One region of the Bradyrhizobium sp. USDA 3315 genome, then DNA from elsewhere that is predicted to be linked to it. Evidence: riboswitches for the same ligand, from Rfam matches in the RefSeq annotation. Region 1 holds a riboswitch; the other holds the start of a gene.

The links. A riboswitch is a leader RNA that binds a small molecule or an ion and turns the genes downstream of it on or off. The one in region 1 is predicted to bind S-adenosylmethionine.
Region 2: linked by a shared signal. The riboswitch ahead of metX (homoserine O-acetyltransferase MetX) and the one ahead of ACVIYL_RS05310 (O-succinylhomoserine sulfhydrylase) in region 1 are both predicted to bind S-adenosylmethionine.

Annotation. Positions count from the first base shown of each region.
Region 1 covers NZ_JBSRYP010000001.1:1,136,190-1,139,593, reverse strand. Annotated here, with positions in the region: gene ACVIYL_RS05315 (SDR family NAD(P)-dependent oxidoreductase) at 1-465, shown strand, start outside; gene ACVIYL_RS05310 (O-succinylhomoserine sulfhydrylase) at 517-1,710, opposite strand; SAM riboswitch at 1,787-1,866, opposite strand; gene ACVIYL_RS05305 (2'-deoxycytidine 5'-triphosphate deaminase) at 2,001-3,107, shown strand; gene ACVIYL_RS05300 (hypothetical protein) at 3,271-3,404, shown strand, end outside.
Region 2 covers NZ_JBSRYP010000001.1:3,040,383-3,043,786, forward strand. Annotated here, with positions in the region: gene hisC (histidinol-phosphate transaminase) at 1-464, opposite strand, end outside; gene ACVIYL_RS13930 (chorismate mutase) at 564-1,412, opposite strand; SAM riboswitch at 1,587-1,666, shown strand; gene metX (homoserine O-acetyltransferase MetX) at 1,752-2,957, shown strand; gene metW (methionine biosynthesis protein MetW) at 2,954-3,404, shown strand, end outside.

The DNA.
Region 1 (3,404 bases):
CTGCTCGACATCACCGACGAGGCCTTCGACAAGATCATGGGCTCCAACGTCAAGAGCAACATCTGGCTGTCCGCACTGGCGATCCCGCAGATGGCCGAGCGCGGCAAGGGCTCGGTCGTGATCATCTCCTCGATCGGCGGCCTGCGCGGCTCGACCGTGATCGGCGCCTACGGCATCTCCAAGGCGGCCGACTTCGCACTGTGCCGCAGCCTCGCCGGCGAATGGGGCCCGAAGGGCGTGCGCGTCAATTGCGTGGCGCCGGGCCTGGTGAAGACCGATTTCGCCCGCGCGCTGTGGGAGGACCCGGACAATCTGAAGCGCCGCACCGCATCGACGCCGCTCCGCCGTATCGGCGAGCCCGACGAGATCGCAGGCGCTGTGGCCTATCTCGCTTCCGACGCGTCGACCTTCATGACCGGCCAGACCATCGTGGTCGACGGCGGCGTCACGACGGCTGCGACTTAATCTTCAAGAGAAGCCGTCGTGGCCGGGCAAGCCCGGCCACGACGCGTTGCTTCAGACTTGCTCCAGCGCCCGCTCGAAATCCTCGATCAGATCGTCGGGATGCTCGAGCCCGGCCGAGAAGCGAACGAAACCTTCGCTGATGCCGAGCTCGGCGCGGGCCTCCGGCGCCAGGCGCTGATGCGTCGTGGTCGCGGGATGCGTGACCAGGCTCTTGGCATCGCCGAGATTGTTGGAGATGCGCGAGATCTTCAGGGCGTTGAGACAGCGGAAGGCGCCGGCCTTGCCGTCCTTCACCTCGAAGCCGACCAGCGTCGAGCCGGCGCCCATCTGCTTCTTCACCGTCGCGGCCTGCGGATGATCGGGACGGCCGGGATAGACCAGCCGCGTGATCTTCGGATGCCTGGCCAGCGCCTCGGCGATCTTCGCCGCGTTCTCGGTCTGGGCGCGGACGCGGACGCCGAGCGTCTCCAGCCCCTTCAGCAGCACCCAGGCGTTGAACGGCGACAGCGACGGCCCGGTCTGGCGCATGAAATTGTGGATGTGCTCGGCGATGAAGGCCTCCGACGACAGGATGACGCCGCCGAGGCAGCGGCCCTGGCCGTCGATATGCTTGGTTGCGGAATAGACCACGACGTCGGCGCCGAGCGACAGCGGGCTCTGCCAGATCGGCGTCGCAAACACGTTGTCGACGATCAGCCGGGCGCCGCCGCTATGCGCGATCTCTGCGATCGCGCCGATGTCGAGCACGTCGAGCGTCGGATTGGTCGGGCTCTCCAGGAAGAAGGTCTTGGTGTTCGGCCGCAACGCGCGCTGCCACTGGTCGAGGTCGAGGCCGTCGACCAGCGTCGTCTCGATGCCGTAGCGCGGCAACAGGTCCTGCACCACGTAGAGGCAGGAGCCGAACAGGGCCTTCGAGGCCACCACATGATCGCCGGCCTTCAGCGGCGCGAGGATCGCGGTGGTCACCGCGGCCATGCCGGTCGCGGTCGAGCGCGCGGCTTCCGCGCCCTCGAGCTCGATCATGCGGCGCTCGAACATCGCAATGGTCGGGTTGGAATAGCGCGAATAGATGAAGCCGGGGTCCTGGCCCTTGAAGCGCGCCTCGCATTGCTCGGCGGTGTCGTAGACGTAGCCCTGGGTGAGAAACAGCCCTTCCGACGTCTCCCCGAATTGCGAGCGCAGCGTACCGCCATGGACGAGACGGGTTTCGGGACGAAAGCGGGCCGTGGTTTCAGATTCAGACATGTGACCTCCGAGGTGGCCATTTCCCCTGGAAACTGGCCACAAAAAAACCGGCCTGGAGCAACCTCCACAAGCCGGGATCACACTGTCCCCGGCCTGTTTAGCGACTTATTTAACGTGGCTGCAAGCCGGCCGGCTCAAATCACCACGGGATAAGTGCAGCTGATATTCCCTCGCGCCCTTTCCGTCAAGACGGTCATCGGATAACCCGTAAAAGCCCATATTTTGGGGCTTGATGGCCGCCTGGAGTATGATTTTTGGGTCATCTCAAGGGATCGCCGAGGGACCGCATCGTGTCGTTCACGCTGGAAGATGAATCCAACGGAATCCTGCCCGACCGCATGATCGCGGAGATGGCGGAGGCCGGCCTCATTCTGCCCGCCTATGACTTCGTCGAGAGCCAGATCCAGCCGGCCAGCCTCGATCTGCGCCTCGGTGACATTGCCTACCGGGTCCGTGCCAGCTTCCTGCCGGGACCCGATGCCACCGTCGCCGAGCGGATCGACGAGCTGAAGCTGCACGAGATCGATCTGTCCGACGGCGCGGTGCTGGAGACCAACTGCGTCTACATCGTGCCGCTGTTGGAGAGCCTGGCGCTGCCGCCGGAGATCGTGGCCGCGGCCAACCCGAAGAGCTCGACCGGACGGCTCGACGTCTTCACCCGTGTGATCGCCGACGGCACCCGCCGCTTCGACATGATCGGCGCCGGCTATCACGGCCCGCTCTATGCCGAGATCAGCCCGAAGACGTTTCCCGTGCTGCTGCGCGAGGGTTCGCGGCTCAGCCAGGTCCGCTTCCGGATCGGCGAGGCCACGTTGACCGCCGACGAGCTCGATGCGCTGCATGCCGCCGAGCGGCTGGTCGATATCGACGATGCCGATCTCTCCGATGGCGTTGCGCTTTCCGTCGATCTTTCCGGCGAGAGCTCGGGCGGCTTTGTCGGGTACCGCGCCAAGCGCCACACCGGCGTGGTCGATGTCGATCGCCGCGGCGGCTATGCCGTCGACGACTTCTGGGAGCCGATCAAGGCCCGGCCCGACGGCAGTCTCATTCTCGATCCCGGCGAGTTCTACATCCTGGCGTCGAAAGAGGCGGTGCAGGTGCCGCCGGACTACGCCGCGGAGATGGTGCCGTTCGATCCGCTGGTCGGCGAATTCCGCGTCCACTATGCCGGCTTCTTCGATCCCGGTTTCGGCTATGCCGGCGCCGGCGGCAAGGGCGCGCGCGCCGTGCTGGAGGTGCGCTCGCGCGAGGTGCCGTTCATCCTCGAGCATGGCCAGATCGTCGGCCGTCTCGTCTATGAGCGGATGCTGGAGCGTCCCGATGCGCTCTACGGCCAGCGCATCGGCTCGAACTATCAGGCGCAGGGCCTGAAGCTCTCCAAGCATTTTCGCGTGTAATTCCGTTTCGCGCGCGCTTAATTCCGTAGCCCGGATGAAGCGCTAGCGAAATCCGGGACGCTGCATACGCGCAATGAGCTGCCCCGGATTGCGCTTCGCTCCATCCGGGCTACGATTGCGCGCGCGAGGCTTTATCTCGCCAACAAGAACAGCGGGAGCAGACATGACCGGAGAGCAGGACGCGCGCGAAACGCAGTGGCGGAAGTGGCGCAGTGTCGCCGATCTCTATCACGCCTTCTTCACCGGCCTGATCCTCACCGTCGTCACGCGGCGCGGCACGGCTGATGCCGCCGAGTT
Region 2 (3,404 bases), 1.9 Mb from region 1:
CACACCAGCTTGGTCTTCGGCGTCACCACCTTGAGAATGGCGTCGACGTCGGCGGTAAAGTTGGTCTCGGCCGCGATCACGTTCCTGGCGCCGTTCGCCATGGTGGCGATCGGGTAGACCAGGAAGCCGTGGGTGGTCGAGATCGCCTCGTCGCCGGGGGCGAGATAGGTGTGCGCCAGCAGGTTGAGGATTTCGTCGGAGCCGGCGCCGCAGATGATGCGGTCGGGATCAAGCCCGTAGGCGCGGCCGATCGCCTCGCGCAGCACGCGCGAGGTGCCCTCCGGATAGTCCTCGAGATGGTCAGCCGCGGCCTTGTAGGCCGCGATCGCCTTCGGAGATGGCCCGAACGGCGTCTCGTTGGCGGACAGCTTGAACACCTTGCGGCCCGGTTCCGGCACCGGGCTCTTGCCGGGCGTGTAGGGCGCAATATCGAGGATGCCGGGGTTCGGCACGGGGCGGGACATCATCAACTCCGAACAGAGCGTTTTCGAGCGAAGTGGATACCGGTTCGCGTGAAGAAAACGCGTCAAAACAAAAGTCTGGACGGGCGGCTGGCTCTTGCTTCAGGTCCTGGCCGATCCGTTAGAGGGCACCGTATAGCGCGTTGCGTGGCTGCCGACGAGGGCCGACGAGCGAACCGAGGCGCCGGCCTTGATCAGGGCGAGCTTGATGGCCTCGAAATCGTGGCCGGTGACCGAGATCAGGAGCGCCGCGCCGTCGAAAGCGGTGTCGGGGACCGCGACGATCTCGGCGAGCGGCGCAAGCGCCCGGGCGACATCGGCGTTCCAGCCGGAGACGCGCACGCTCCAGGTCTGCACTTCGGTGACCATGGCGTCGTCGGCGACCCGCGAGATCACGAACACCGGCAGCGCGGCGGGATGGTCGGCGCGTTCGAGGAACGGCAGCCGCGCGATGATCTTCGGCGCGCCATCGGCCTCGAGCGCATTCCACCACGGCGTGCGGCTCGCGATCGCGGAGACCAGCGCGAGGTCGCCCTTCGATTTCGCCACCGCCTCGACCGCGGCCTGCGCGCTGAAATGCGACACGTAGGGCACCACGAAGCCGAAGTGAAACCGCGCCGAGTCGCGCATGGCCGATTCGCCGACGGAAACATCGGCATGCACCGCGAATGGCGCCTGCACATAGGTGAAGGTCGAGATGATGACGCGCCAGATGCTCTCGATGGTGTCGAGCGGCAGGATGCCGCGATGACGCCGCACCAGCTCGCGCATCATGCTGGCCTCGCGCGCCGGGCGGAATGCCGAGCCGACCTCCTGGGTCTTCTTGACCTGGATCAGGCGGTCGATGATGTCGCCGCGCGCCATCAACAGGCGGTGAACCTGCTCGTCGATCGCATCGATCTCCTTGCGCAGATCCTGCAGCGAGGGCGGCGACGGGGGTGGGTTGGACATGCTCTCAAACCTTGTCGTCGGGGCGGCCCGGTGCCGCGTCGGACAGGGTCCCTGATTAGGAAAGACGGGCAGCGAAAGCAAAGAGAAACGTCGCAGGCGTGCCTTGCGCATTCGGTTAACCAATTGGCCGTGGGCAGGGCTGTCTTGACGGCGGGGGGCGTGGGGACTACGTTCCCTGCGTCCCGTGGTCATTTGAGCCGGCCGGCTTGCAGCCACGTTAAACAACTCGCTAAACAGGCCGGGGACCTTATCAGCTCCCGGCCGAACCTTTGTTCAGGCCGGGTTTTTTATTGGCCTGAGGTCCGTCGAGCCCTCCCGCGCGGAGGCAGGGTCGCCTAGATGAGCAACGTGCGTCCGATACCGAGCCCACAAACCCCGAGCGATGATCGCGCCCATGAGGCCGACCATCCGTCGTCATTGGTGGCGAAGTTCGGGATGGACCAGCCGCTCAAGCTCGATTGCGGCGTCGATCTCGCACCATTCCAGATCGCCTACCAGACCTATGGCGAGCTCAATGCCGACCGCTCCAACGCGATCCTGGTCTGCCACGCGCTGACCGGCGATCAGCATGTCAACAACATCCATCCCGTCACCGGCAAGCCCGGCTGGTGGGAGACCATGGTCGGCGCCGGTCGGCCGATCGATCCCGAAAAATACTTCATCATTTGCTCCAATGTGATCGGCGGCTGCATGGGCTCGACCGGCCCCGCGTCGTTGAACCCCGCGACCGGCAAGGTGTGGGGACTCGATTTCCCGATCATCACCATCCCCGACATGGTGCGCGCGCAGGCGATGCTGATCGATCGCCTCGGCATCAATACGCTGTTCTGCGTGGTCGGCGGTTCGATGGGCGGCATGCAGGTGCTGCAATGGACCGCGGCCTATCCGGAGCGCGTATTCTCGACGCTCGCGATCGCCTGCTCGACGCGCCACTCGGCGCAGAACATCGCGTTCCACGAGCTCGGCCGCCAGGCCGTGATGGCTGATCCGGACTGGCGCGGCGGCCGCTATGTCGACGAGGACACCCATCCGCACCGTGGATTGGCGGTGGCGCGGATGGCCGCGCACATCACCTATCTCTCGGACGCCGCGCTGCACCGCAAGTTCGGACGGCGGATGCAGGACCGCGAGCTGCCGACCTTCTCGTTCGATGCGGACTTCCAGGTCGAGAGCTACCTGCGCTATCAGGGCTCGTCCTTTGTCGAGCGCTTCGACGCCAACTCCTATCTCTATTTGACCCGCGCGATGGACTATTTCGACATCGCCGCCGACCACAACGGTGTGCTGGCGAAGGCGTTCGCTGGCATCCAGACCCGGTTCTGCGTGGTGTCCTTCACCAGCGACTGGCTGTTTCCGACCTCGGAATCGCGCGCGCTGGTGCATGCGCTGAACGCGTCGAGCGCACGGGTGTCGTTCGCCGAGATCGAGACCGACAAGGGCCACGACGCCTTCCTGCTCGATGTGCCGGAATTCCTCGAGATCTCCCGTGCCTTCCTGCTGGCCGCAGGCAAGGCGCGCGGCCTGAAGGACGGCGGCCGGTCATGAGCATGCAGCAGACATTGCCCTTGCCGGGTATCGCGCCGGAGCGGACCGGCGGCTATCGCACCGATCATCTGCTGGTCGCCGACATGGTGCGGCCGGGCTCGCGCGTGCTCGATGTCGGCTGCGGCGACGGCGAGTTGTTGCAGCTGCTGGAAAGCCGCGGCATCGACGGCCGCGGCATCGAGCTGTCACGCGAGGGCGTCAATGGCTGCGTCGCCAAGGGGCTCGCCGTGGTGCAGGGCGATGCCGACACCGATCTCGTCAACTATCCCGACGATGCGTTCGACTACGTGATCCTGTCGCAGACCTTGCAGGCGACGCGACAGCCCAAGGTGGTGCTGGAAAATCTGCTGCGCATCGGCCAGCGCGCCATCGTCTCGTTCCCGAATTTCGGGTTCTGGAAGATGCGGCTGCAGCTGTTGATCGGGGGCCACATGCCGCGCACCGAGA